3 regions of the Paenibacillus sp. P2(2022) genome follow, and region 3 is predicted to be linked to each of the others. Evidence: riboswitches for the same ligand, from Rfam matches in the RefSeq annotation. Region 3 holds a riboswitch; each other region holds the start of a gene.
The links. A riboswitch is a leader RNA that binds a small molecule or an ion and turns the genes downstream of it on or off. The one in region 3 is predicted to bind glycine.
Positions count from the first base shown of each region.

Region 1: it holds a riboswitch for glycine, as region 3 does, so the genes downstream of both, gcvT (glycine cleavage system aminomethyltransferase GcvT) here and sdaAB (L-serine ammonia-lyase, iron-sulfur-dependent subunit beta) in region 3, are expected to answer to the same signal.
Region 2: it holds a riboswitch for glycine, as region 3 does, so the genes downstream of both, MMB75_RS18350 (alanine/glycine:cation symporter family protein) here and sdaAB (L-serine ammonia-lyase, iron-sulfur-dependent subunit beta) in region 3, are expected to answer to the same signal.

Region 1 is NZ_JAKWFI010000001.1:86,994-97,106, forward strand. It holds gene ptsP (phosphoenolpyruvate--protein phosphotransferase) at 1-831, shown strand, start outside; gene gcvPB (aminomethyl-transferring glycine dehydrogenase subunit GcvPB) at 960-2,456, opposite strand; gene gcvPA (aminomethyl-transferring glycine dehydrogenase subunit GcvPA) at 2,453-3,808, opposite strand; gene gcvT (glycine cleavage system aminomethyltransferase GcvT) at 3,933-5,033, opposite strand; glycine riboswitch at 5,113-5,209, opposite strand; glycine riboswitch at 5,223-5,296, opposite strand; gene gcvH (glycine cleavage system protein GcvH) at 5,704-6,102, shown strand; gene MMB75_RS00440 (PTS mannitol transporter subunit IIBC) at 6,529-8,007, shown strand; gene MMB75_RS00445 (BglG family transcription antiterminator) at 8,090-10,113, shown strand, end outside.
Region 2 is NZ_JAKWFI010000005.1:289,519-299,631, forward strand. It holds gene MMB75_RS18320 (sugar phosphate nucleotidyltransferase) at 1-64, shown strand, start outside; gene MMB75_RS18325 (thioredoxin family protein) at 254-769, opposite strand; gene MMB75_RS18330 (beta-glucoside-specific PTS transporter subunit IIABC) at 905-2,761, opposite strand; gene licT (BglG family transcription antiterminator LicT) at 2,988-3,836, opposite strand; gene MMB75_RS18340 (LacI family DNA-binding transcriptional regulator) at 4,070-5,041, opposite strand; gene MMB75_RS18345 (glycoside hydrolase family 1 protein) at 5,253-6,710, shown strand; glycine riboswitch at 6,879-6,963, shown strand; glycine riboswitch at 6,975-7,069, shown strand; gene MMB75_RS18350 (alanine/glycine:cation symporter family protein) at 7,228-8,646, shown strand; gene MMB75_RS18355 (iron-containing alcohol dehydrogenase) at 8,704-9,876, opposite strand; gene MMB75_RS18360 (carbohydrate ABC transporter permease) at 10,026-10,113, opposite strand, start outside.
Region 3 is NZ_JAKWFI010000012.1:13,201-23,313, reverse strand. It holds gene opp4A (oligopeptide ABC transporter substrate-binding protein) at 1-251, opposite strand, end outside; gene MMB75_RS23485 (ABC transporter permease) at 295-1,194, opposite strand; gene opp4B (oligopeptide ABC transporter permease) at 1,232-2,200, opposite strand; gene MMB75_RS23475 (ABC transporter ATP-binding protein) at 2,215-3,141, opposite strand; gene MMB75_RS23470 (ABC transporter ATP-binding protein) at 3,119-4,150, opposite strand; gene MMB75_RS23465 (DUF6359 domain-containing protein) at 4,483-6,096, opposite strand; glycine riboswitch at 6,311-6,425, shown strand; gene sdaAB (L-serine ammonia-lyase, iron-sulfur-dependent subunit beta) at 6,637-7,326, shown strand; gene sdaAA (L-serine ammonia-lyase, iron-sulfur-dependent, subunit alpha) at 7,316-8,215, shown strand; gene MMB75_RS23450 (Ig-like domain-containing protein) at 8,296-10,113, opposite strand, start outside.

The DNA of each region.
Region 1 (10,113 bases), on a different contig from region 3:
TATCGTACGGAGTTCTTGTACATGGGACGCGACAAGCTCCCATCCGAAGAAGTACAATATACAGCTTACAAAACGGTTCTGGAAAGAATGGAAGGCAAACCGGTTGTAGTCCGTACTTTGGACATCGGTGGAGATAAAGAACTTCCTTATCTGGATCTGCCGAAAGAAATGAATCCATTCCTCGGATTCCGTGCTATTCGTCTGTGTCTGGATCGCCAGGATATTTTCCGCACTCAATTGCGTGCTTTGTTGCGTGCAAGCGTGCACGGTAACCTGCGCATTATGTTCCCAATGATTGCTACGCTGAACGAATTCCGTGAAGCTAAAGCTGTTTTGTTGGAGGAAAAAGAAAAGTTGGTAGCCGAGGGTGTATCCGTATCTGAAGAAATTCAGCTGGGCATCATGGTAGAAATTCCTTCCACAGCGGTATTGGCTGACCAATTCGCAAAAGAAGTGGATTTCTTCAGTATCGGTACTAACGATCTGATTCAATACACAATGGCAGCGGATCGTATGAACGAGCGGGTTTCTTACCTGTATCAACCATATAATCCATCCATTTTGCGTCTGGTGAAAATGGTTATTGATGCCGCTCACCGTGAAGGACGTTGGGTTGGTATGTGTGGTGAAATGGCAGGAGACACAACAGCAATTCCGTTGCTGCTGGGTCTGGGACTGGATGAGTTCAGCATGAGCGCAACTTCCATTCTGCCAGCACGTAGTCAAATCTCTAAGTTGTCCCGTGCGGACATGGAGAAATTGGCTGCAAAAGCTCTGGATATGCAAACAGCCGAGCAGGTTGTTGAATTGGTTCAAAGCATCGAAGCATAAGGAAGGGTATCACATTTTCAAAGGTTATATCTTTTTCCAACAAAAATTGCTGTATACATACAGCAGCCGGTATCTCAACAGATACCGGCTTTTTTGTATGCTTTGGATGGTTGTGTTTGAATTTAACCTTAACTACATGCGCAATTCAGCACAGGCTTACGGGCTGCAGTGGTTTCATCCAGGCGTGTGACTGGAGTGGTATAGGGTGCATTGAGCACCAGCTCAGGGTTCTCCTCAGCTTCGCGCGCAATATGAATCATAGTGTCGACAAAAGCATCCAGCGTCTCTTTGCTTTCTGTTTCCGTCGGCTCGATCATGATGCATTCCTCTACATTTAGCGGAAAATAAATGGTAGGCGGATGGTAACCGAAATCAAGCAATCGTTTGGCTACATCCAGCGTGCGTACTCCAAATTTCTTCAAACCTCGCCCCGACATGACAAATTCGTGTTTACAATGCCCAGGATAAGGCAGGTCAAAGTGCGGAGCCAGCCGATGCATCATGTAGTTGGCATTGAGTACAGCGCATTCGGACACTCGCTTCAAGCCATCAGGACCGTAGCTGCGGATATAGGCATAGGCTCGGACGAGAATGCCGAAGTTTCCGTAAAAGGCTTTGACCCGCCCAATAGAATCTCCCTGCTCCCGATCCCAGCGGTACACACCCTGCGGATCACGTACGACAAACGGCTTGGGCAAATAGGGTATCAGCCGCTGCTTTACGCCGACGGGTCCAGCGCCAGGGCCGCCTCCACCGTGCGGAGTACTCATCGTTTTGTGCAAATTGAGATGCACCACATCAAAGCCCATATCCCCGGGGCGGGTAATCCCCATGATGGCGTTGGAGTTTGCCCCGTCATAGTAGAGCAGACCACCTGCGTCATGCACAATCGCGGCAATGTCAGTAATTTGCTTCTCGAACAAGCCCAGCGTGTTCGGATTGGTCAGCATGAGCGCAGCGGTGTCGTTGCCTACGGCTTGGCGGAGCGCGTCCAGATCCACCAGCCCCTCAGGGGTGGAGGGGAGGGTAATTGTTTCGAAGCCCGCGACGGTTGCACTGGCGGGGTTCGTACCGTGCGAGGAATCCGGCACGAGCACCTTGGTACGTCGCTCACCACGTGCCTCGTGGTACGAGCGAATCATCATCAGCCCGGTCCATTCGCCATGGGCGCCAGCAGCGGGCTGGAGCGTGACGGCATCCATGCCGGTCAACGCAGCCAGATCGTTTTGGAGCGTATGCAGCAGCTCCATAGCCCCCTGGATGCTATTCTCCGGCTGATATGGATGAATTTTAGCGAAGCCTGCGTAACGGGCGACATCCTCATTCACTTTTGGATTGTATTTCATCGTACACGAGCCAAGCGGATAAAATCCGTTGTCGACGCCGAAGTTGCGCTGGGACAGGGCGGTATAATGGCGAATAACATCTACTTCGTATACCTCGGGTAATGCCGCAGGTTCGCTGCGCAGCGCATAATCCGGCAAAAGCTCTGCCACCGGGCGACGAGGAACGTCGCACTCGGGAAGGGAATAAGCGATGCGACCCGGACGGCTCAATTCAAAAATGAGCGCTTGATCGTGTTCCTTCAACAGCTCTTGTTTCTGGTCCGGTCCGGTGTGTGTCATAGCAATCCCTCCAAGGTGTGTACAAATTGGTCAATCTCTTCTTTGGTTCTTTGCTCCGTCACGGCAATCAGCATGTGACCAGCAAGTTCCGGATAGTCCCGGCCCAAATCATAGCCTGCGATAAATCCAGCAGCTAGCAGATTGTCCTGAAGTTTGCTCATATTCGTACCTTCAGGCAGCCTAAGGGCGAACTCGTTAAAGGTCGGTGCGTGAAACGAGGCAGTTATGCCATTCAAGCTCAGCAATTGTTCTAACGCATAGCGGCTTTTATGCAAATTCAGCTCGGCTACTTCCTGGATACCCTGTTTACCCATGACAGACAAGTACACAGATGCAGATAAAGCAAGCAACGCTTGGTTGGAACAAATGTTAGACGTGGCCTTTTCGCGGCGGATATGTTGTTCCCGCGCTTGCAAGGTCAGCACGAAGCCGCGTTTGCCGTTGCGGTCTGTGGTTTGGCCTACGATACGCCCAGGGATACGACGCATATGTGCCTGAGAAACGGCAAAGTAACCGCAGGTCGGACCGCCGAGGGAGGACGAGATCCCAAGCGGCTGCGCGTCTCCTACAACAATATCCGCGCCCTGCTTACCGGGCGCCTCCAGCAAGCCAAGTGCCAGCGGGTTGGCACTGACGACCATTAGCCCCTTGTGTGCATGGATGAGGTCAGCCATCGGCTTCAGATTTTCCACGGCTCCAAAAAAGTTGGGGCTTTGGATCAAGACAGCCGCCGTCTGTTCCGATACGGCTGCGGCAAGCGCATCGACATCCGTTACGCCGTCCGAACAGCCGATCTCCACGATGTCCAAGTCCAATCCGCGCGCATAGGCTGCCAATACCTGGCGTGCCTCTGGATGGACAGACCTTGATACGATAAGCTGTTTACGGCGCGTGGCTGCGGCGGCCAGTGAGCCCGCTTCCGCCAGAGCTGTCGCTCCATCGTACATGCTGGCATTCGCTACTGCCATGCCTGTCAATTCGCAAATATACGACTGGAATTCAAAAATGGCTTGCAGCTCGCCCTGGCTTACTTCCGGCTGATAGGGGGTGTAGGCTGTGTAAAATTCGGAACGTGAGGTGATGTGCTGAATGACGGACGGAATATGATGATCATAAATACCTGCACCAAGAAAGCTGGCATGTGTATCTGTATTGGCATTGTGCCCGGCCAGCTCGGCCATGTGGCGAGTTAGGGCTCTTTCGTCGAGCCGAGAGGAAAGAGGGAGTTCCCCTTGGTATCGAATTGCCTCTGGAATGTCACTGAATAAATCATCAATGGATGATACGCCCACCACACGCAGCATTTCGGTTTGATCTTGTTCGGTCATGGGGAGATAGCGATGCTGCTTCATAAGTTCTGGCTCCTTTCGAAAAGCAAAATTTAGATAGTAAATTAGCTAATACATAATCGTAGTTGGAAAATCCAGAATTTCGTATCTGACATGATCATTTTTTTGAAATGAAGAGGATTTAGGATCAGCGTGGCCGTTTATAAAAAGGGGCTGCGACCACTTCCGCACGCAGGCGTTTACCTCGAATTTCGACCTCCAGCGGTGTAGATAGGGTGCTAAAACGACTGTCCACCAGGGCTAGCCCCAAATTACGCTTCAAGGTGGGCGATTGAGTCCCCGTTGTGACCTCACCAATGTGTTGGCCTTCCGCGAAGACTGGATAATGAGCGCGCGGGATACCGCGGTCAATCATTTCCAGCCCGATCAACTTGCGAGGAATTCCTTGTTCTTTCTGGTGTTGCAGTGCTTCTCTGCCGATAAAATCTCCTTTATTCAGCTTGACGAAGAAACCTAAACCAGCCTCAAGCGGTGAAATGGTGGCAGATAACTCCTGTCCGTACAGCGGCAGCCGTGCCTCAAACCGCAGTGTATCGCGAGCACCAAGCCCAGCGGGAATTAGCCCATACGATTCACCGCAACGAAGCAAACCATTCCACACGGCGGGTGCTTCCTCAGCAGGTATATAAAATTCAAAACCGTCTTCCCCGGTATATCCGGTTCGGGAGACGAGTGCTTTTGCTCCGAACAATTGCACGTTCTCATGGAATCGGAAAGATGCCAGATTCGTAATATCTGCATCTGTCACGGCTGCGGCAATATGTGCTGCTTCCGGTCCTTGTAATGCCAGCAATGCGATCGCATCAGACACATTCTCCAGATGAACCGATGCAGGTACGTGGCGCATGAGCCAATCCCAATCTTTGTCGATGTTGGAGGCATTCACAACGAGCATGTAGCGCTCTGGTCCTTTGCAGTATACAAGCAAGTCATCCACTACGCCTCCATCGGGGTAACACAGGAGTGAATATTGTGCCTGGCCCGGTTCCAACTGGCTGACATCATTCGTGGTTACCCATTGCAAAAAAGCCTCGGCTTCTTTGCCCTCAACCAAAAACTCGCCCATGTGCGAGACATCGAATAAACCCGCGCGTTGCCGGACGGCCTCATGCTCTTTTTGGATGCCGCTAAACTGAACGGGAAGCTCCCACCCGCCAAAGTCAATACAACGAACCCCGGGCTGCGTCCCGTAAGACGAAAATAATGGTGTTCTTCGCAAATTAGACATTTTTTCACTCCTATCCAGTGTAATCGGCTAAACAAAAAAGACAGGCTGAAAGAAACGTATAGACGGCAGTCCATACTCTTCTTTCAGCTCTGTCCTTGATACCAGAAAGTTACCCCGGTGTGAACCAGGTTTCCCCTTGGGTGATCCGCTCTAATCGCGAATGCTCTCCAGAGATGCGTCCGGCAGAGGTCCTTTTGCCTGAGAGATTCACCTGCAATGCATGTTTACTCCTTCGGCGCTACCTTTTGGATCAACGGTAGGTTACCCGGTTTTGCAGGTAACAACTTGATCCGAGTTCGCGTGCACACTGTCTCAGAAACGACAACAGCTATGCGAATCTTTTGGGTAGTCTCTCCCTCCGCGTTCATCCGCGTTTGCAGTTGTCGGGGTATTTCCAAAAGCATTTGCTATAACCCATTAATACGCAAATTCATTCAAAATGTCAATAAAAATGTCATATAAAACAATCCAAAAAACATTTAATGTATAAATAAGGATATGTAAGCGTTTGTTACAAGTTATCATTTTTTAATATTCTATGCTATATGAGATAACATGAAGTATTTTTGTTAGTATTATTGACATGAGTGTTCATGTTGTCATAATCTTAACCTGTCTAATACAGGTGATTAAAAGCATTTTATTCATGTGGAAGTGAGGCGAAAGCAGGATGAGTGAAGTGAAACGGGAACTTTGGTATACAGACGAACATGAGTGGGTTCAGCGCACAGCAGACGGGACGTTGCGGATCGGCATTACAGACTTTGCACAGCATCAACTGGGTGATATTGTTTTTGTGGAATTACCTGGGGCGGGAGCAACGATTGAACAGGGGGCAGAGATTGGTACAATTGAATCGGTGAAGACCGTATCCGACCTTTTTGCTCCGGTGGCGGGAACCGTATTGAAAGTAAATGAAGCTCTGGAAAGCACACCTGAGCTGGTGAATGAATCTCCCTATGAAAAGGGTTGGATGATTGAAGTAGAGATGGGCAATGATGTCGAGGAAGCTCTGAGCAAGCTGCTGTCTGCGGATCAGTACGAGCAGTTGATTTCGGATGAACAATAATGAGCAATATAAGATGGAATATTAGCGCTTTATTCTAAATTTTTATATGGATATTGAATTGAATAAAAGCATCGTTAGTCCGCTCGTTTTGTGTATAAAATAGTCGCTATGATCTGACATGGCGGCTATTTTTTTGTTGTCTTTTAGAAGACGTAATTACGTCAATTTATTAGATTTAGAGGTGAGCTCCTCTATATAAGGTGCAGATTTACAGCACTGTTTTTTCGACTAATTTCTATTGTTATCGGTCATATTAAGAAGAATTATGCAGGTATAATACGTTGTCCGTTATTTTAAATTTAAATGTTGTCATCAACGTTCATGACGAAAGTACGTTTTCATTTCGTTGATGAAGATAGCGCTGTCATTTAGTATGAATTTTAAGAAAAGGTAGTGATGCTATTTACTCACAAGGAGGATATGAATATGAGCACAGTGGACACAAAGTCCAGTTCAAGCGGTGGCGCTCGTGTCGCCGTACAACGTTTTGGCCGTTTTCTCAGCGGTATGGTTATGCCCAATATGGGGGCCTTTATCGCCTGGGGATTAATTACGGCCCTTTTTATTCCGACCGGGTGGTTTCCGAACGAGGGTTTTGCACAACTGGTTGATCCGATGAAAAATTATTTGCTGCCGCTATTGATTGGTTATACAGGAGGCACAATGATTCACGGACAGCGTGGAGGTGTGATCGGTGCCATTATGACGATGGGTGTCATTGTGGGGGCCGATATCCCGATGTTCCTGGGCGCAATGGTAGCTGGCCCGCTGGCTGCATGGATCTTGAAGAAGTTCGATAAGGCCATTGAAGGCAAAGTCAAATCAGGTTTTGAAATGCTGGTCAATAATTTCTCGGCCGGGATTATCGGTGCCATTCTAGCACTGCTCGCTCATGTGGGGATTGGCCCGGTCGTTCAAACCATCAGCCAAGTATTGTCGGCAGGGGTACAGTTTCTCGTAAATGCAGGGCTCTTGCCGCTTGTCAACCTCATTATTGAGCCCGGAAAAGTATTATTTCTCAACAACGCACTGAATCACGGAGTATTGAGTCCGATTGCGCTAGAGGAAGCTGCAAGAACAGGAAAATCCGTTTTGTTCATGCTTGAATCCAATCCTGGGCCGGGGCTCGGCATTTTGCTGGCCTATTGCCTGTTCGGTAAAGGCTCTGCGAAGTCGTCTGCTCCTGGTGCAGTTATCATTCATTTTTTCGGCGGGATTCATGAAATTTATTTCCCTTACATTTTGATGAAGCCGATTCTAATTCTCGCTGCTATAGCAGGGGGCGTTGTAGGAACCTTCTGTTTTATGTTGACAGGTGCCGGACTGGTTGCTGCTCCTTCACCAGGCAGTATCATTGCTTATTTCCTGATGACACCAAAAGGCGGATATTTGCCGATGCTGAGCGGTGTGATCGCTGCTGCAGTCGTATCCTTTGCTGTTGCCGCAGTATTGCTCAAGACAGGTAAGCAAAAGGAAGAGGGGCTGGAGGAAGCTGCATCCCGCCTGAAAGATATGAAAAATCAAAGCAAGGGTGCAAGTGCTAACGCCACTGTAATGGAAGATAACCACGCATCTGATCGTGCTGCTGAGATTGCCGCAGATCGAATGCTCAAGGATAAATCCGAAGTGAACAAAATTGTCTTTTCCTGTGATGCAGGTATGGGTTCAAGTGCCATGGGAGCTTCAATTTTACGCAAAAAAATGAAACAGGCGGGCGTGGGCGTTACGGTAACGAATACGGCAATCAGTGAAATTCCACAGGATGCGGACATTGTCATTACGCAAAAAACGTTGACAGACCGGGCTAAAACGGTAGCCCCGAATGCTGAGCACATTTCCATTGACAATTTTCTGAAAAGCCCTGAATACGAAGCGCTGGTTGACCGTCTGAAATCCGACTCTTAATCCCTATAAAGTCAGCCGTCTGTGTACAGTTTGTATTTCCTGCTGAAAGGGAATAGAGCTTGGGAAGGAACGGTATGCGCTTATGAATATTACGAAACGACAATCTGACATCGTGGAGTATCTTTTGGGGCAGCCCCATGAGGTTACGGCCGGAGAAATTGCCGAGAAGATTAATGTCAGCACAAGGACGGTCCATCGGGAACTTGGCGCAGTCGAGTGCTGGTTGGCGGCTCATGAGGTAAAGCTGGAGAAAAAATCAGGAATCGGTATCTATGTGGATGCCGACCCGACTCAGCTTGCAAGTCTGCGGGAGCAGTTGCTGTATACGAAGTCAGACGATTACTCGGCTGAGGAGAGAAAGATTGTAGTGCTGTGCATGCTGCTGGATACACAGGAGCCAATCAAGTTACTGGCGCTGGCATCGGATTTGAAAGTCACAGTAACTACGGTCAGTCATGATCTGGACGAATTACGAGGCTGGATTGCAGATCGAGGGCTCGTGCTAGTGCGCAGACGGGGATACGGTGTCGAGATTACAGGACGGGAGATAGACAAAAGACGGGCGATTTCTGAGCTGGCTCTCGAATATTTGGATGAATCGGCTCTGTTTTCCGGTCGTGAGGAGCTTCGTCCGGTGACACGTGTCACTGAAAAGTTGCTGGAGATGATGGGCAGGGAGAACTTGCTAACCGTGGAGAACGCCCTCTGGCAGCCTCATGATCAATGGCTGAAAAACATGGTGGAAAGCAAATATATGGAGTTGCTGATTCAAATTTGCGTGTCACTGGCACGTCTACGACTCGGGTACGTTGTAGATCATCGTGCCTCCCTCCCGTATTCGAAGACAGATTCGGAGGAGAATATCATGCTGCGCACAGCTATGGTAGAACGCATATGCGCAGAGTTGTCGGCGGCGCTGGCTATTGACTTTCCAGACCAGGAACGAAGTTATTTCAGGTTGCTGTTCCGTGATGCTGAGGATCATTCCACCCGCTTGCTGCCACTGGATGATCTTGTACTGCTGGAGTTGGTTCATGAGTTGATCCGTCGTGTGGAGGCAGAGACAGGCACACCACTTGCAGAGGACCGCGTTTTGCGTGAAGGACTGATAGCCCATATGGCTCCGGTACTCAAACGTTTGAGGGAAGGAAAGTCCATCCGCAACCCTCTCCTTCAGCAAATCCGCAAGGATTACGGCAGCTTGTTCGACTCGGTCAAAAAGGCTGCGGCGGATATGACCGAAATGGAAGTACCGGATGAAGAGATCGGATTTCTGGTCATGCATTTTGGCGCTTCGTTGGAGCGACTGCGACAATTGCAGCGGGAGGTTCGAGCCATCGTAGTCTGTACGAGCGGAATTGGGTCCTCCAGACTTCTGGCAACCAGACTGGCCAAGGAGCTACCACAGATCAAAATCGTGGATAGGGCCTCATGGTACGAGGCAACGCGGATTCCGAAGGAGGATTATGATCTGATCATTTCGACAGTGGAGCTGCCGCTTGAACCGGATCGTTATCTCAAAATCAGTCCGCTGCTGACGCAAGAGGAGAGTGACCGTCTGCGTCATTTTATCCAGCATATTACACTCAATCAACTCAATGACCATCCTCAGGAACAGGCTGTTCAGCCCGGCCAGGGCATGGAGTGGCTTACCGGTCTACGGAAAAGCCTTGAGGAGATTGTACACATTGTACAGCAATTTCAAGTATACCCGCTGGAAAATCAAGGGATGGATATGTCAGCCACTATAGAGGCTATCTGCATGTTGGAGGCAGTGCGGGGAAATGTCACAGAGCCTTCTGTTGTTGCTGAACAACTTGTAGAAAGAGAGCGTCAAGGGAGTCAGGTGATTTCTGATACCTCCGTTGCTTTGATTCATACGCGCAGTCCCTATGTTCGCCAGCCTTCGCTGACCTTGTATAGGCTGGCTGAGCCGCTGCTGGCGGATGTAGATGAGCAGGTAGAATGCGTTCTGCTGATGTTGGGACCTCGTGAGTTGCCGAAAGAAAGCTTGGAGGTATTGAGCGAGATTAGTGCATTACTGTTGCAGGAAGACATGATTACGCTACTGGAACACGGTAGCAGGGATCAGATTGCCAATTATAT
Region 2 (10,113 bases), on a different contig from region 3:
CGTATCCGAAACGGATATTATTCGATATGAATTTCCCGATTCGATTGATGCTCGTACTGTATAATCGCCTGCAATATAGGAACGGATGGGTGTAAACAAGGCTTTCCGAAGCGAGTGAAGAGCGCTAGGAACTATTTTTAATCAGCTTGATGATTTGGACATTCTTAATAAAAGGTATTCATGCGTTGTTCGCTTGAATACCTTTTTTGCATGAACAACTCTATTATTCTCAATGAAATGGATAAAAAGAGGCTTATAAAATGAGTTTTTTGGAGGTTAGCCATTCTTTTACTGCATCTGTACTGAGATCTCTTTTTGGCGTCCATTCTATTTTATCCACCAGCTTGCCGTTCCTGAATTCTGCAATCGTGGGGGTGTATTTTACGTTGTAATCTGCTTTGAACTTATTCCATTGGGATTTGTCCTTATGAATTTTGTGAACGTTTAAAAAAGTAATTTTGGAGCCCAGATTATACTGTTCAATCATCTTGTTAAAGTTAGGCTCAAACCGATTGCAGTCGCCACAACTGGGTCTGCCAACATAGACAAATACACTTTGATCCTGCTGAATCAATTGTTTAAAACCATCCATTGTAACCGCATTCAAGTGGTCATATATTTCGGGGTAATTGCTTTTGCTCGCTTGGATCTCTTTATCTTTCTGCTGAACTACCTGCTCCAAGTCTTGAAATTTAACTACAGCTGAAATAGCGATACCAATGATAAGCAACACAATGACACTTAACCCGGCGATATATCCTTTTTTCACAGAAATCCTCCTTTTTTTACAATCTCAAACTTACAATATATGATATTTCCATTTTTCGCTGTAACACTTGTCTCATGATGTATAAAAAAAGAAGCTTTCCATTAGGAAAGCTTCTTTTAGTCTGAAAGTTAAACGTTAGACTACAACGGTCAACAAGTAATCCTCACGTTTCACTTCCGTTTCCATGGTGTTCAGTACATCCAGGTATTGAGCGGAATTGGTTACGATGATCGGCGTAGTCGTTGTATAGCCTGCCGCTTTAATTTGTTCGATATCAAATTCAAGCAACAACTGTCCTTGCTTCACCACATCACCCTCTTTGACGCGTTTGTCAAAGAATTGTCCTTTCAGCTTCACTGTATTAACACCAACGTGAATCAAAATTTCTGCTCCGTCATTGGAAGTAATACCGATGGCATGTCCGGTCGGGAATACTGTCGTAATCGTTCCGTTAACCGGAGATGTCAGCACACCCTCTGTAGGATCGATCAAGATTCCTTTCCCCATAGCGCCTGAAGCAAAAGCAACATCAGAAGATTGTTCTAATGGCAGCACTTTACCTTGCAGCGGACTTACGAGGATTTCTTTTTCGATGGCTACTTCTTTTTTTACGGGTGCTGTTTCTGTTTTTGCAGCTTCTTCTTTTGGATCATCAAAGCCCAAAATCATAACCAATACAACTGCAAGTACAAAGGCAACGAGTAAGCCGATAACAACCCACAAGAACCCAGCTCCAAAATAAGTTGGCAACGCCAGTAAACTAGGCAGGGAGAAGGATTTTGCAGTTGCTCCGCCGGAAGCGATAATAGCGCCACCGATACCACCAGAAATACAAGCGTAAATGAAAGGCTTTTTCAATTTCAAAGTTACACCATAAATCGTAGGTTCAGTAATCCCGAATACAGCTGCCAGTGTAGAAGAACCAGCCAAAGCTTTCATTTGAGTATTTCGTGATTTCAGGAATACCCCCAGTGTTGCACCCGCTTGAGAAAGTACGGCTGCTGTAAGCATTGGAAGCATCGTGTCATAACCCAATGTTTGAATATTGGACAGCATAATAGGAACGAAGCCCCAGTGTACGCCGAAAATAACAAAGACTTGCCAGAATGCCCCAGCAACAGCTCCGGCAATCAATGGGCTTAAATTGTACACCCATGTAAAACCGTTCGCCAAGCCTTGGCTGATCAGGTTACCGACTGGACCAAAGGCCAAAAACGTCAACGGAACAACAACTAGCAGTGATAGCATAGGGACGATAATGTTTTTAACCGATTGATGAACAAAGGAATTAAACCAACGTTCCACATAGGACTGTACCCATACCGCGAGAATAATCGGGATTACGCTGGAACTATATTTTATCAGAATGATTGGAATCCCGAGAAAAGCCAGTTTTGCCGGATGGTCCACCGCTGCAATAACATCCGGGTAGACGAGGGCTCCAGCAACTGCGACCGATACAAAAGCATTCGTCTTAAATTTACGGGACGATGTAATAGCTAGGAATATAGGCAAGAAATAAAACACGCTGTCCGAAGCGGCGTTCAGAATGAGATACGTACCGCTTGCAGTATCAATCCAATGGAGCGACGCAATTAAGGCCATAATCCCTTTGAGCAAACCAGCTCCGGCAAGAGCACCCAAGAGAGGTGAGAAAATGCTGGAAATGATATCGACCGCTTTGCCAAGAAAATTCGTTTTTTCGGAAGATTCTTCTTTTTTCGCATTTGGATTATCTGCATCCTGCAGATTTGTTTCTGCCATCATATGCTCAAAGACCTGACCTACATTGTTACCAATGACCACTTGGAACTGGCCACTGCTTTCCACCACTGTAATGACACCAGGTGTTGCTTCCAGTGCAGCTTTGTCTGCTTTTGTGCGATCTTTTAATTTAAATCTCAAGCGTGTAGCGCAATGGAATACCGAATTGACATTCTCTTCGCCGCCAACGAGAGTCACTATTTTTTTGGATAGCTCTTTATCACTCATGTTCAGAACTCCTTAAGTGTTATTCTTGCTACTGATAGGATTTACCGTTTACATTTGTTACTGAGATGCGCCGGCGTGCATCTTTTTTAACCTTGTAAACAAGAAAAACCTAAACTCGTGGTGAAAACTGCGCACTCCTCCTATAAGGGAACGTCGATTTCACCATCAGTTTAGGTTTTGCCTGCCTTACCAGTCACAATCCATGAACGATGAGGATATAAAGTTTTTAGCCTGATATGTTATTACGCTCAGTTACCCGATGAATGTGAATCGTTAGATATACATACTCATCTTTGCTTAAATATTGATCATATGTTTTTTCCAGATACTCATTAATTTTTTGGGCACAAGCAAAAGCCTCGGTATATGTTTGCTTTACCTGGTTGTACAAAAATTCTTCACCACTGTGAATAACCTCTTTGCGAATCACTCGCATTGCAAAATATTGCAAATGGGTCAAAAATCTCGAATAGCTAAAAGAAGACTCATCCAGCACAATCCCGTAATGATACGTAATAATATTCAATATGTGTTGGACAATCTCGGTCATTTTCAGTGTAGCCTTCATCTCGTTACCATCAATCCGTGCATTCACCATATGCAGTGCAATAAATCCCGCTTCGTCTTCGCCCAATTTTACACCGAGCGTATTTTCAATTTTTTGTAGAGCATCCAGCCCAACTGCAAATTCTTTTTTGTAAAAGCGTTTAATTTCATACAGCATCGCGTTTTTGAGTGCCAATCCTTTTTCTTCCCGCTGTATGGCAAAATGAATATGGTCGGTCAATGTTAAATAAATGTTATCACTTAACTCCGTATCCAGCACTTCGGCTGCATGGGTCACAATTTCATTCACGACCTCCAGATGAGACACAGGAATATCGTTTAGCAGCTCAGTTAGTCTGGCCGTGAACTCGTTTTCATTTAACATGAAAATCTTATCTATTTTATGATCATCGACTTGGTCCCCAGCCACCTTTTTGAAGGAAATACCTCTTCCCATGACAATGACCTCTTTGCCTTTATCGTTTTTAGTCAACAGGACGTTGTTATTGAGCACCTTCTCAATAATCATTGAAGTTCCCCCTCCCATCCTTTACCAATAAAAAATGCCCAAGCACAATTCAACACTATTGTTAGCAATAGCACTCAATTGAACTCAGGCATTGCCCGCATCACCGGTCACAATCCTTCGATATAGTGCTATTGTAGCACAAAAAAAAGCGATTTCAACATATTTTATTCTCTTTCGACAAAAAATATTTCATATCAAGGCCCATTTGCCTAATTTGCAAGTCAATTGTGCCCTTAAGTAGTCGTACGCTCTATGAGGCTGTATTCTAGCGAATGAAGCTCCATTTGGCGTCCAATCAGCTGAGGGGAAAGCATGAAAAAGGCATTTTCCGCCTGAGCCATAATGGGATTTTGAACCGTTGTAATCCCCATGGTGTGCGCCAGCTCCGTGTTATCAAACCCAACAATCGCCAGATCTTCCGGTACCCTCAGCAATTGTCTGCGCGCTTCGCAGAGAATGCCCACTGCTACATAATCGTTAGCACACAAGATAGCCTCTGGAAATTCCTCACGATGCTGTAACAAATTGCGCACGACCTGTTCGCCATCACGAATGTTATAAATAGAAGAATAGTTCCAGTGTGGCAGCACCGGCAGATTGTGTTCACTCATGATCTGCTCATAGGCTCGTTGTCTGCTGTGAGTATTGATGCTGCTTGGACGACCAAAAGCATTGGCTATACGTGTATAGCCTTTTTGTATCAAATGTTTTAATGCTAACATGTATCCTTCATATTGATCCATAGCGACGGAGCGAATATCGGTATGCTCCATTCGTTGCCATGCCACGATCGGTCCATATTTGCAATAGGTACTCAAAAAATCAGTGTCATTCACGCAGGAAATGATGACCAGCGCATCGACTCTTTTTCTTTTTAAATCCTCGAAAGCTTGAAGCTCTTTCTTTTTGTCTTCTCCCGAAGTATAAATAATGGTTTGGAATTCATATTGGCCTGCGATTTCCACAAAGCTGTCCAGAAATGCCAGCACAATTTCATTGATAGTTGAAGTGATGATACCAATCTGAAGCGTCTGACCCTTGGATAGAGAGATCGCATTCCGATTAGGAACATAATCTAATTCCTGCATGATTTTTAAAATTTTAGCTCTGGTTTCGTGACTTACATGGGGGGACTGATTTAACACTCTGGATACCGTAGCTTTGGAAAAGCCCGCCAGTTTTGCAATTTGATCAAGATTCGACATGATGCTTCTCCTCACCTGAGAAAAAAATACTTGACATGAAACGCGTTACAACAATTAGGATGCTTTATGAGGGCATTACGTCTATTTTAAAGCATCTGTCGATGCATTTCAAAGGAGAACGGTTACCGTTAGTTATGGATTCGCATTGCAGCACCTGACGGGTTACTGACTAAAGTGAAAACATTAAATTAAGGAAAGAGGTTTTCATACCATGACGAAGACGCTAAAAGGATTCCCGAAAAACTTCCTCTGGGGCGGGGCAACTGCAGCCAACCAATTGGAAGGTGCTTTTGACGTAGATGGAAAAGGTCTGTCCAGCGCAGACATGATAGCCTATGTACCTAAATCAGAACGTAAGAACGATCATGCTATAGAAATTTCGTCCGAACGACTGGAGGACATCTTGGCAGGGAAGGTAAACGCCCGTTTTCCAAAGCGTGAAGGTGTGGACTTTTACCACCACTACAAAGAAGATATTGCCTTGTTTGCAGAAATGGGCTTTAAAGTATTCCGGATGTCCATCCACTGGTCGCGGATTTTCCCGAATGGATATGATGCCGAGCCGAATGAAGCGGGATTGCAATTCTACGACAATGTATTCGATGAGCTGCGCAAGTATGGTATTGAGCCTTTGGTAACACTGTCGCATTATGAAACACCGCTAGGTTTGACACAGAAATATAATGGCTGGTTGGGACGCGAAGTCGTGGATCATTACGTAAAATATGCCGAAACGGTATTTACACGCTATAAGGATAAAGTAAAATACTGGCTGACCTTTAACGAAATTAATGTCATGACTATGAGCCCGTTTACAGGCGGCGGTGTGGTTATTGACCGTGTAGAAAACAAGCAACAAGCGATATATCAAGCATTGCACCATCAATTTGTAGCAAGTGCATTGGCGACCAAACGGGGACATGAGATCATTCCGGGCGCTCAGATCGGCTGTATGCTGGCCCGCATTGAAAGCTACCCACATACGTGTAACCCAGAAGATATCCTGAAAGCACAGCATGAAAATCAAATGAACCTGTTCTTTACGGATGTGCATGCTCGTGGGGAATATCCCAACTATATGAACCGCTATTTTGAAGAAAATAATATTGTGATCCAGACAGAATCCGGCGATGCCGAAATTTTGAAAAATAACACGGTCGATTTTATCTCATTTAGTTACTATATGACCTTGACCGTATCGGCAGGGCCAGAAGGCGAAAAGGCAGCAGGGAACCTGATAGGCGGTGTGAAAAATCCGTATCTGCAGTCTTCCGACTGGGGATGGCAGATCGATCCGATCGGCCTGCGTGTTACACTGAATACGTTTTATGATCGCTATCAAAAGCCACTGTTCATCGTGGAAAATGGCCTGGGTGCGTATGATAAGGTAGAAGAAGACGGCTCTGTGCATGACACGTATCGCATTGATTACTTGCGTCAGCATATTGCCCAAATGAAGGAAGCGATTGCTGACGGTGTTGATCTGATTGGTTACACCAGCTGGGGACCTATCGACCTTGTGAGCATGTCTACGTCCGAAATGTCCAAGCGCTACGGATTTATTTACGTTGATCTGGATGATGACGGTAACGGAACGCTTCAACGCTCCAAAAAGGACTCATTTAACTGGTATAAAAATGTGATAGCAACCAACGGTGAAGAACTGTAATTCCATATCGTTTTGGCGGGTACAGCAGAGAAAATCCTCAGGATGCAATCTGCTGTACCCGCTTTTTGTATAGACACTCTATTGATTCTTTCAGAGGGCTTCACAAATTTTTCACTTGTAATAAGCTGAAATTTTTCTGTATAATGAATAAAAATTTCATATGTCTGGTTGATGTTTGCGGGAGATGGAATGAAAGTTCCAACCGAAGGGGCAAAACTCTCAGGTGCTTAGGCTGATTTACAGCAACGAGCAGGGACCGTAAACGGACAGAACTCTGGAGAGACCCTTAATTGGGCGCCGAAGGTGCACCGCAGATCACATCTGCTTAAACTCTCAGGCAAAAGGACAGAGACGCGAATAACCTGTGACAGGGATAGCCCTAGGCTTTTTATAAGCTTTTAGAGGTGAAATCCTGCACAAGATGGTTGTATTTTTTCGTGCCTTTAACCTCTCCAGGAGTCGAATCAACAGATTTGACTCTTTTTTGTTTTCTACTATGCTGGAGGAGCGGGTTGAAATGAATTTGGTACATGTGTTAGAAACGATTAGCAGTTGGATATGGGGGGCGCCTCTCATCATCCTTGTTATGGGAACGGGGTTATGGCTGACCATACGTCTAAAAATGTTGCAGGTATTCCGCCTGCCCCTGGCGATCAAGCTCATCGGTAAGGCCCCGAATGAAGGTAGCGGGGATGTAAGTAGTTTTGCGGCTTTGAGTACGGCATTGGCGGCTACCGTCGGTACAGGAAGTATTGTCGGTGTAGCGACAGCCATTAAGCTGGGCGGGCCAGGTGCCCTGTTCTGGATGGTCGTTGCAGCCTTCTTTGGGATGGCGACGAAATATGCGGAAGGTGTACTTGCGGTAAAATACCGGGTGAAGGATCGGAATGGACAATTTTCCGGCGGCCCGATGTATTATATTGAAAAAGGCCTGGGACGCCGTTTTAAACCGTTGGCGATGCTGTTTGCTTTTTCAGGGATGCTGGTAGCGTTGTTCGGAATTGGAACATTCCCTCAGGTCAAGGCGATTGTATCTTCGACTGAAAACAGTTTTGGCGTTCCGCCGATTGTAACGGCGCTGACAATTGCTGTCCTTACAGGTCTTGTGACCATTGGAGGACTCAAAAGCATTGCCAAGGTATCGACGAAGGTCGTTCCTTTTAAAACAGGCCTGTATGTATTGATTTGTATCATTGTACTGATTCGATTTGCTGACCAACTTCCTGCCGCAATTGCGCTTGTGCTTCATTCGGCATTTTCAACTACATCGGCAACCGGCGGATTTGCAGGAGCTACGATTATGCTGGCCATGCGCAGTGGGGTAGCCAGAGGTATTTTTGCCAACGAAGCTGGATTGGGGAGCGCACCGATTGCAGCCGCAGCTGCCAAAACCAAATGGCCTGCGGAACAAGGGCTGATTTCCATGACGGGTGTGTTTATTGATACGATGGTTATTTGTGTGATGACCGGGTTGACGTTACTGGTGAGCGGGGTGTGGAGCGGGCCTACCGATGCAGGCTTGATGACTCAGCAAGCATTTTCCAGTGCATTTCCGCTGGGAGCAGAGCTGCTCACCATCATCCTGATTATGTTCGCATTCACCACCATGCTCGGCTGGAACTATTACGGGGAACGCTGTGTTGAATACTTGCTTGGGGTTAAGTGGATCAAGCCTTATCGTTATTTGTTCATTGTACTGGTTGGCGGGGGCGCGTTCATTAAACTGGATGCGATTTGGCTGCTGGCAGATATTTTTAACGCCATGATGGCTTTTCCAAACCTGATTGCTTTGCTCGGCTTGTCGGGAATTGTCGTTGCCGAAACCCGGACTTATATGAATTCTTTGTATCCTAATAAGAACAAGGGTATTCTTGCTGGTGCCAATGTAGGGGCGGCTATCCAAGTAGAAGAAAAGGGACAAACGGTAAATTCATAAATACTAAAAGGGAGTATCCTCAGCCATCACAGGCTTGAGGGTACTCCTTTTTTAATGTTATAACGATGCACGCAGTATAGCTAAAATATCTTCCTGTTTCAGCTTTTGATAATTACCGAAACCTCCGTGCTCCATTTCACGGGCCGCGATGTTTGCGATGTTTTCCAATTGCTCATCATGAATGTTGTAATCGGCCAGAGTAGAAGGTGCACCGAGACTTGTCCAAAACGCACTTAGACGGTCAATACCTTCCAAGGCAATTTCTCTGTCAGTTTTACCTACAGTGTCCAAGTCAAACATACTGAGCATCAGCCGCTTCATGCGTGCAGCATCCTGATCCACCGTATGTCTCATCCAGTTGGGAAACAGAATCGCCAGACCACCAGCATGAGGAATATCATATACAGCGGATAATGCATGTTCAATGGTATGCGAAGCCCAGTCCCCGAAGTAACCCATTTGCAGCGTACCGTTCAGGGCAATCGTCCCAGCATATAATATCGTTTCGCGATGCTCATAGTTGTGCAAATCCTCCAGCAGCTTAGGTGCCGTTTCGATCACGGTTTGCAACACGGAAAAGCACATGCGGTCTTGCAGCGGTGTATTTTTGACATTGTGAAAGTACTGTTCAAACACGTGGCTCATCATATCCACCATGCCATAAACCGTCTGATCACGTGGCACAGAAAAGGTGTTTTTCGGGTCCAAAATGGAGAACTTCGGATGCGTCACCGCGCTGCCCCACACGTATTTTTCGTTCGTTTCCCAGCTGGTGATAACTGAATCCGGATTCATTTCCGAACCAGTGGCGGCCAGTGTAAGGATGGTACCGAAGGGCAAAGCCTGGGTCGGCATATGTTTTTTGTTGATAATATCCCACACATCGCCGTCATATTCAGCTCCTGCTGCGATAGCTTTGGTGCAATCAATAACGCTTCCGCCGCCCACTGCAAGCAGAAAGTCTATCTTTTCCTTTCGGCAAATGTCGATGCCCTTCTTAACGGTGGACAAGCGCGGATTGGGTTCAACGCCCGCCAATTCATGAATGTTGAGGTGCAGAGGCTCTAACGCATTTAATACCTGGTTATACAAACCATTTCGCTTGACACTTCCGCCTCCATATACCAACAAAATGTTTTTGCCGTAATTCAACAGTTCTTGCTGTAATTGTTCAATTTGATTGTCTCCAAAAATTAATTTGGTGGGGTTATAATATGTGAATTTGTTCATCTGGAAGGTTCCCCTCGGTTCATAGTTCATGTTCAAATGGTAATCTCTTATCTTGACTAGCCCATTAAATATCTGACTTGGCCATGTGAGCTATTTGAAATGACGATTAACCATTATACATGAAAAGAATAAGGGGAATCAAGTGAAGGCTAATCTTTGATCGCTCCAGCGGCAAGATCGGAAATAAATTGGCGGCTGATGAAAAGAAACAAAATAATAAGAGGAAGTACAGCCAGC
Region 3 (10,113 bases):
ATACCTTCAAAAGGGGTGTCGGACACGAGTGCATAATTGATGATGCCGCCCTTAATCGGGGGTTTATCGTTCTTGACCGCCTTTGCCAGCGCAGTCGTATTCACCTGCTTGTTGTCGGACCCTGACCCACCTGTACCGTCAGACGATTTTACTCCACTCGAAGTGGAAGGCGAGCCGCTGCATGCGACCAAAGAAAGCACCAAAATGGCAGATAGAACAGGCAAAATTCCTTTTTTCCAGCTTTTAATCATTGTAAACCCCTCCTTGTCGTTGTCCTTATCCTTGAACTTCGGTTTAACCCAATCGTTGTCTGGCATCCGTGGCACGTTTGAGCGCCTGACCGATAAAATTAATCGCCAGCATCAGCACTAATATAAGCAGTGAGGCAGGCAACCACATCCACCAGCTGTTCTGCAATACATCCGGGTCATTGGCATAACTCACTAGTGTACCCAAGCTTGGAGTTGATTCTGGCAAGCCAAAGCCGAGATAGGACAGCCCGGTCTCAATCCCGATATTTCCTGCAAGACTGAGCGTTAGATTAACAATCACAACAGAGCTGAGATTGGGCAGCACACCCAACCAGATGATCTTCCAATTGGGTGTGCCAAGGGTTTTGGAAGCCTGCACGTAGTCCAGCTCCCGCTCCGACAGTACCTTGGCCCGGATCAGGCGCGCTTTTCCAATCCACAAAAAGGCAGTCATAATGAAAATAAAGGACCCTATGCCACTTTTGGGCACAATGCTGACAAATACGATAACCAGCATCAAGAATGGAAGCACTAGGATAAAATCAATGATTCGCATGATGATGTTATCGACCATTCCTCCATAAAACCCAGCCAGTAAGCCCAGCGTCAAGCCAATGGCGGCGGATAACAAAGTAATCGTAAAGCCAATGGTAAAGGAATTGCGGGCCCCAATGACCAACTGGCCGAATATATCCCTGCCCGCTCGGTCCGTACCCAGCCAGTGCACTGAGCCGGGAGCTTCGCGGATCGCGCCCAAATCGACCGTCGTGACTACATCCTGATTGACAAACAGGACAGAGGCATATATAAAAATCAAGAACAGAGCCACAAATCCAATGGAAATCAAGGCCATTTTGTCACGTACCAGCTCACGACGCAGTACAGACCAACTGGATGGTGATTTACGAATGATTTCCGGCGAGAAGACCTCCTCCACCTGCATAGACACCATAACCCCTCCTTTTCTCTAGACTTGTTCGCTATTCAATTCGAATGCGTGGATCGACCTTGCTCAGGATGACATCAGATAAAAGGGTTCCTAATAGTGCCAAGAAGCCGGAGATCATGACCAGCGCGTTCACGACTGAAAAGTCCCGTTGGGTGATAGACTGAAGAAACAACTGGCCCAATCCCGGATAACCAAAAATAGATTCCAGGAAAATGTTGCCGGCAATCACACCCGTCAGGTCGTAGCCCAAAAAAGCAGCAATGGGTAATAAAGAGTTCTTGAAAATATGACGGGAATAGATCTTTCCTTCGGGTACCCCCTTGGAACGTGCTGTTTTCACAAAATCCTTCAGACGTGTGTCAATGACCTCATTGCGCAAATATTGAATTGTAGCCGTCGTACTGAGCAATGCGCCTGTAACCGCCGGTAGTATGAGATGATACGATTTATTCACGTAATATGACCATGTCCCCGGTTCAACACCTACATCCACACTGCCGCTGGTTGGAAACCAGCCAAGTCTGAATCCAAACACGTACAGCAGCAGCAACGCGAGTATAAACAGAGGTGTTGCAAAGCTGAGATAGGTATACCCCACCACGGTTTTATCCAGCAGACTATGCTGATACCGACCACTGAGTACTCCCAGCGGAATGGCGATCAGATACGTCAGAACCAGAATCACTACACCCAGAAAGAACGTGTTCCCCAAACGACTGCCAATCAAATCGGTAACGCTAATTTTATGTACATAAGATTTACCCAGATCCCCATGAGCAAGCTGGACAAGCCAGTTCCCATATTGCACCCACACCGGGTCATTGAGTCCCAGTTTTTGCCGCTGTTCTTCCAGTGCAGCCGGATTCAGATTGGGTGTTGAAGTGATGAGCCCTGTCAGGGCATCCCCTGGCATAGCCTTAGCTAGGAAAAATATAAGCACACTCAGTGCAAAAAGTTGAGGGATCATAACCAGCAGCCGGCGCATTGTAAACTTCCACATATTCTGTACCTCCCTTAAGGTAGCGCGACTTGATGGGATGGACTTACTGATTTTAGTGCAAACGGCTTTCCACTCGCATCTAAATGTTTGGGCAGCTCTGACTTGTAAGAGGATAAAAGCTTCTGCCTTTTTCGAGCATTTTCTAGCCGCTTCGCAGGATCAATACTGGGAATGGTGGCAATAAGCCGCTGGGTATACAAATGCTGTGGACGCTCATAAATGTCCTGCTCGCTTCCCTGTTCCACTAAGCGACCTCGGTACATGATGCCGATTTGGTCACACATATGGCGGATAATACCCAGGTCATGACTAATGAACAAATACGTCAATTTGAACTCTCGCTGCACATCCTTCATAAAATTAAGCACCTGTGCCTGCACAGAAACATCTAGCGCCGATACCGGTTCATCAGCAATAATCAGTTTTGGATTTAATGTCAGCGCACGCGCAATCCCGATTCGTTGCCGCTGGCCTCCGGAAAATTCATGCGGATATTTGTAGGCCGCATCAGCGTTCAAGCCGACCTTTTCCAGCAGCATCTGCACTTTTCGACGCTCTTCCTCATTACTCAGCCTTTCAAAGTTCCGCAGCGGTTCAGCAATGACATCCAATACGCGCTTGCGCGGGTTAAGCGAAGAATAGGGGTCCTGAAAAATCATCTGAATGTCTCTACGCAGCGGATGGCGGTTATTCCGACTCAAAGCCGCAAGGTCCTTTCCATTAAAAAGAATCTGTCCGCTCGTCAGCTTATTCAGGCCGATAATCGTCCTGCCTGTCGTCGTTTTTCCGCAGCCGGATTCTCCCACTAGCCCATATGTTTGGCCTGCCTCTATGCTGATCGACACGCCATCCACTGCTTTTACCTGATCAACAACACGCTGGAAAAAACCACCGCGCACCGGATAATGAACCTTCAAATCATTTAGCTCCAGTAGTGCCATGAGCAGCCTCTCCCTTTGTTTCGTCTTCAAAATGAAAATGCTGGTAACATGTACAGCGGACCCAATGGCCGGGAGAAATTTCTTTTAATCGGGGATGGTCTTCATGCATTCTCTGCTGAATCCAGGGAATACGCGAAGCAAAGCGACAGCTATTGCGAGGAATATCTTGCAATGAGGGAACAATGCCACCAATGACATGCAGCGATTCTCCCTTGGTATGCGATCCCGGCATGGAGGCTAGCAAGGAACGCGTATACGGATGCTGTGGATGCCGGAATAATTCAAAAACATCAGCGCTTTCCACGGTTTCTCCGGCATACATGACCACCACACGGTCAGCTACTTCGGCCACAACGCCAAGATCGTGCGTAATCAGAATAATTCCGCTTCCAGTCTCCTGTTGAAGCTGTTTGAGCAAGTCAAGAATTTGCGATTGAATGGTTACATCGAGCGCAGTCGTCGGCTCATCTGCAATAATAAGTGAGGGTCGGCAAGCTATGGCAATCGCGATCATCACACGCTGGCGCATCCCTCCTGAAAGTTCATGTGGATACTGTTCATACACACGTACGGGGTTGGGTATATCCACGCTTTCCAGTAGCTCCAGTACACGTTCCCTTTTTTGCTTCGTAGATAGGGACGTATGATAATCGAGATTTTCCTCGATCTGCTTGCCAATGCTCATTAACGGGTTCAGTGCTGTCAGCGGGTCCTGAAAGATCATGCCAATGCCCGCTCCGCGGATTTTATTCATTTGCCCTGAGGAGAGACGGATCAGATCCGTGCCTTTAAAAAGAACCTTTCCTTCGACACGTGTCCGCTCCATGTCATGCAATTGTGGGATGGAAAGCGCCAGCGCGCTTTTGCCACAACCGGATTCTCCGACTACAGCCAGCACTTCATTGGGGTTGACCGTCAGATCCAGATGATCGACTGCCGGGTGGTATTGATCGTTGATACGAAAAGATACGGATAATCCTTTAATCTCCAACACAGGCTCGATATTCAATGCGCGCGTTTCCTCCATTCTCCATGGTCTTGTCCTGCTTATTCTCACCATGTTTGATGTTAAAACCTTCCACAAACATTACATACCGTTTTTGTCGGAATAATTTGAATACATCCTATCACCAGTATATGGATATATCAATTAAGATTATGCTATCAACATCATTTAAAAAATCAATGATCCAGCCGTAGCGCGACCTTCCTGGCACAAAATGTAATAAAATAACCAACCACAGGTTAATTTTCATCACAAAAAAGCCGTTTGATCCCCTACAGAGGACCAAACGGCTAACTAGCACCCAACCACTCACACTGAATTATTTTTTGCGTTTATTATGAAGCCGCTCCATAGGAGCCCGGCTTGAACGTTCTTGGATCGTACCATTTGTAGCCTGCTGCTGGAGCAGACCAAGGCTCCGGTTGCGGTTCTGTGGAAGCCGCAGGCTCTTCAAACGGCAGCAGCTTCGTCGGTTGATCCAGCGTTAAACCTGCCACATCGGATAATTTCGTGTAGTCCTGCTTCCACGCAAGCCATTGAACCGTTTGCACTAGGAAGGTGGCATCGTCTACTTCCTTAAAACCATCATATGTCTTTTTCGACTGTCCGTTTTCCTCACGTGCATATTTCGGAGTAGCATCTTCTACAGGGGAAGAATCACCGATAAATGCTGCCTTGCCTTGACCCACCTTGGAGATCGCAGCATAAGGACCTTCCGCACGGCCTCCGCCGTTATAGACTCCTTGGTCTACTGCATTGCCCCATTTTTTTGTACCTGTCGGGATATAGGCAATTCCTTTGGCTTTGGTAGGATCAATAATAGCCAGCGTAGATCCCGCATGCATGGCAATCGAGCGTACACCCTTGGTAATGCCGAAGGATTGATCTGCGGCTACGATGTCCGTAGCATTTACATCGCCAAGCGCATTATAACGGAAACGAACACCAAAGTTGGTCGCCAGCCAATCGGAGCTTGTTAATCCTTGCATCGCCGGCGATGCAGCTTCTTCTGCAGTCATGCCTTTGGCCGGATTAGTATAGGCTCCACGACGGTAGCCATTCATAACCTCGGAGGAATCCCAACGGTTTTTGTTACGGTCGGCATTATAATGGTCGGAGATGAAGAAGACACTTCCCCCGTTATTCACATATTGCAGCAGGGCAGCCTGCTCGGATGCCTTAAAGGCCACATTCGCTTCACCGATGATGAACACATCATATTGGCGCAGCTTATCATAGGTTATGGCCTGTTCTCCATAAGTAAAAGGAATAGGGCGGTTCAATTGATCCACAGTAAAGCCTACATTACGCAATCCATTGGCAAAGTCGGAGAAGGCGCCTTCAATGACCCAATCTGCTGCACCAGCCGTCTGTGCGTGCGTATTATCGAACAGCACCTTTTTGCCTTTTCCATCCGGCAGTGTAGTACTGGGTTGACCCGGGTTGCCAGGTTCAGGTTCGCCAGGTTCGCCAGGTTCACCTGGTTCCCCCGGCTCGCTTCCACTCACCAGTTCCACAGCGCTTGGACTTTTTACTCCACCAAAATTATTGTAGGCACCAAGCGTACCTGTCACGCGAATTTTGCTGCCGACCAGCTCAGGATGACCTGTTAACCCAAATTGCCCTCTGTACGCAGATGTCAGCTGCACATCCAATAGATTAGACGTGAAACGTTCATTGGCCTGGTCGGCAATCAGTACGTTAAAATCATTCGCAAACGGAGCAGAAAAATTAGCTGTTTTCGATCCGGTAGCATGTCCGACGATGTAGCCTTCCACCGTCACTGCACCTCCACTGCCTTGGCGCTGAAGTGCTTCGTCTACTGTCAATGCTCCCTCTGCCTTGACCTGACCGAATGGAACGAGGATCCCAATCAACAGCGATACGATCGCTGCTAGATGCAGCACCCCTTTCAAGCGTGAACCTGTGAACCGCAAGCCTTTTACCATACGTCAATATCCCTCCTATAATTCCATAAATGTACTTGTCCTCTATCAGATTAGCTGTCAATCTTCTAATTCCTTCCTGATTTCATCCATAAATATGTAAATTTTAATCTTTTTTATCGGAAACTCGCCTGTTTATGTAAAAATTGAAACCTGCGATTGACACCGAGCACGGCATACATTACGCTAAGAAAGATATGTAGAACGGTATACGCGAATGAAGATGACGGGAGAGTCTGTCCAGGAGCTTACACGCTGGCGGCACCGAAGGAGCAAGCCGCCAGCACCCGGCTGGCGGATAATCTCTCAGGTCCATGTATCGTCATCTGACGCAACTCTGGAGAGAGCGCAAGCCACCCAAGGGGTAAGGCGGTAAGGACACCGCACGAAACTCTCAGGTAACGAGGACAGAGATAAGGGAAACTTCCTTATCCTGTCCTTTTTTGCGCTCACATTGTACGTCAGCATTAGGAACCGTCATAGCTGCGCACAAACGCGGAAATACCATATACTATGGTACTAGAACATACAGGGGGCCACACCATGCGTTTCAAAGATGTATTTTCCATTATCGGTCCGGCCATGACCGGACCTTCCAGTTCACACACTGCAGGCGCGGTGCGGCTTGCACGCGTTGCCCGTCACTGGCTCGGGATGCAGCCGGACCGTGCCCGCATGACACTGTACGGCTCCTTCGCCGACACCTACAAAGGACACGGTACAGACCTAGCACTCATCGCAGGCCTGCTCAATTACGATACAGACGACCACCGAATTCCAGATGCCGAGCAATGGGCGGAGCAGGCTGGAATGGCCGTGGAGTTTGCCGTCAGCGGACTACCCGCGCCCCATCCAAATACCGTCCGTTTTGAACTGTGGAAGGGTGAGGATCAGCGCACACTGCTGGGTTCCTCCATCGGCGGCGGCAGCATCCATGTCCAGCAGCTCAACGAATTCCGAGTCAACCTGACCGGGGAGCTGGCTACGTTGGTGCTTCTTCACTCGGATAAGCCCGGCACATTAGGTGCGGTGACTTCAGCACTCGGCGCTGCCGACATTAACATTGCCTATATGCATGTGGATCGCAAAGGCCGAGATGGTGAAGCACTTACCGCCATCGAAACGGACAGTCCTCCTACGGCTGAACTGATCGCAAAACTACGATCCTTACCACATATGTACGAAATTAAAATGATTAATTTGAAAAAAGGAGCTGAATCTGATGCGATTTAGCCATCTGCATGAAATCAGCGCCATATGCGCGGAGGAATCCACCACGATTGGCCGCCTGATGATTCAAGAGCAGGTACAAGAGACGAATACAACGGAAGAAGAAATCTTCCGCCAAATGTCTGATTATTATGAAGTCATGAAGGAGGCCGTTCATCGTGGTCAGACACAAGACACCGTATCCCGCAGTGGATTAACAGGCGGTGACGGCAAGCGTCTGGCCGAGTATCTGCGGGCAGGGGAAACCTGCTCCGGCGACGCCTCCGCACTCGCCATGGCTTATGCGCTCTCCGTGTCGGAGGTTAATGCGTCCATGGGGCGTATTGTGGCTACGCCCACTGCTGGCTCTTGTGGAGTCATCCCCGGTGTGTTCATTAGTGCGCAGGAGCGGTTCGGCTGGGATGATGAGCATATGGTGCACGGCTTGTTCGCAGCCGGAGCCATTGGCTACGTCATCGCCAACAATTCCTTCATTTCCGGCGCGGAGGGAGGCTGTCAGGCTGAGATTGGCTCAGCCATCGGGATGGCCGCTGGAGCTATGGTCGAGCTACGCGGCGGCACACCTGAGCAGGCCGTTCACGCCGTAGGCCTAGCGCTCAAGAACACGCTCGGTCTGATTTGCGACCCCGTCGCCGGACTCGTCGAGATTCCGTGCATCGTGCGCAACGGGCTGGGAGCCGTGACCGCACTTGCCGCAGCGGATATGGCTTTGGCGGGTGTGCGCAGCGCCATTCCGTCTGACGAAGTCATTGACGTAATGCTTGAAGTCGGCAGCGCGATGCCGTCGAAGCACCGCGAGACCGCCAAAGGCGGCTTGGCCCAGACACCCACTGGCAAGCGTTTGACCGAATCACTGACACGCAACACATCAACCAAGAAGAATAAATCGTAGCTTCTAAGCTTTAAAAAATAAAAGAGCAAGCATATCGTCTCTAGACGTATGCTTGCTCTTTTTCTTTTCATTTTAACAGATTACTGAACGGTTACCTGTACCTTCGTCATTTTACCTGCATATTTCACTGTAATTACAGCTTTGCCCTTGCCCTGTGCCTTAATGTTGCCGTCTTTGACGGTCGCAACAATAATTCTGGACGAGGACCAGACAGCAGGTTTGGAAACATCCTTCTCCGACTCATCCTTATACGTGGCTGTAGCCGTAACTTTGGCCAGCTGCCCTGCCTTCAAAGTCAAGGCGACTTCGTCCGTTTGCAGGTATTTAAGCGTATCAACATCAACAGGTACGCTGATCACCTTACCGCCAAACTTCGCCTGAATGTTAGCCTTACCGTAGCTGACCGCGGTAACCTGACCCTTTTTGACGGTGGCTACCTTATAGTTGGACGTTTTCCATTCAGCTTGGGTTGTAACATCCTTTTCTTTGCCATCACTGGATTTAACTACAATCGCAATCGTTTTTTGATCCCCGGATTTTAGTGATAACGCAATGGCATCCGCTTCAATCTTTTGCGCTACGTCCACTTCTACCGTAAACGTAATGGTTTGCTTGCCATATGAAGCAGTGACCGTTGCCTTACCGCTTGCATTCGCTTTAATCAAACCTTCGCTAACTTCAACTACTTTTACATTACTAGTAGTCCAAGTGGCGTCCTTGGTTACGTCTGTTTTTGTGCCACCACTCTTAACGCCTGTTATTTTCAGCTGCTTTGTTTCCTGAGCACCAAGCGCAATTACACGCGAGTCTGTTTCCAGACGGTCCACAAGACCCACTTGTACGTTTATTGTCAGTTTTTTGCCGTTATAGGTCGCTGTAATAACCGCTTTACCGGCTGCTTTACCCGTAATCGTTCCTTTGGACACAGAAGCAATATCTTCCGCGCTTGAAGCCCACTCCGCATCCTGTGTCACGTCTTCCTTGCGTCCATCCGCATAAGTAGCCGTCAGAGTTGCAGTATAGTCCTCATTAATATCAATCGTTGCCGTTTTGGAAGACAAAGACAGATCACCAGGCACATTTACGGATACTGTAGCTGTAGCTGTTTTGCCGCCATAAGAAGCTGTGATCGTAGCCTCACCTGTTTTATAACCTGTGACTTCCCCCGCGCTGACAAAAGCGATATCTTCATTGCTGGATTTCCACTCTGCCTTACTTGTGATATCTTCTTCCGTACCTGTTACGTACGTTGCAGTCAGCTTGAGCTTTTTGGATTCCTTGGCGTTCAAGCTCAGCTTGTCCTCGCTCAAATCCAGAAATCTAGAGGTTTCGACATCTGTCTTGATCGAAACTGTCTTATCTCCATACTTAGCAGACACTGTAGCTGAACCCGCTCCAATGGCCATAATCGTTCCTTTATTCACCGTTGCAACTTTTTCATCGCTTGATGCCCAAGTAGCTTTATCTGTGATATCCGTTACTGTTCCATCCGGGTAGACAGCAGATACCTGAATTTTTTTAGATTCATCCAAACGGAGAAAAATATTGGTTTCGCTGGCTTTCAGCTTATTCGTCTGATCTACATCCACCGCAATCGTAGCGGACATCGTGCCATATTTACCTGTGATCGTCGCCTTACCCGCGCTATAGCCGGTAATAGTGCCTTTCAGTACATCTGCCACAGCTGCATTGCTGGAGCTCCACTCAGCAGACTCTGTCACGTCCTGTACCGATCCATCCGGGAACGTTGCTGTCAATTTAACCTTCTCTGTATCCTTCAACAAAAGAGAAACCTCTGATGAACTGACATCGAGACGTTTAACCTGCTCTACCTGTACAGCAATCGTTACAGTCTGTTGACCATAAACAGCCTTAATATTAGCTGTACCTGCTCCCTG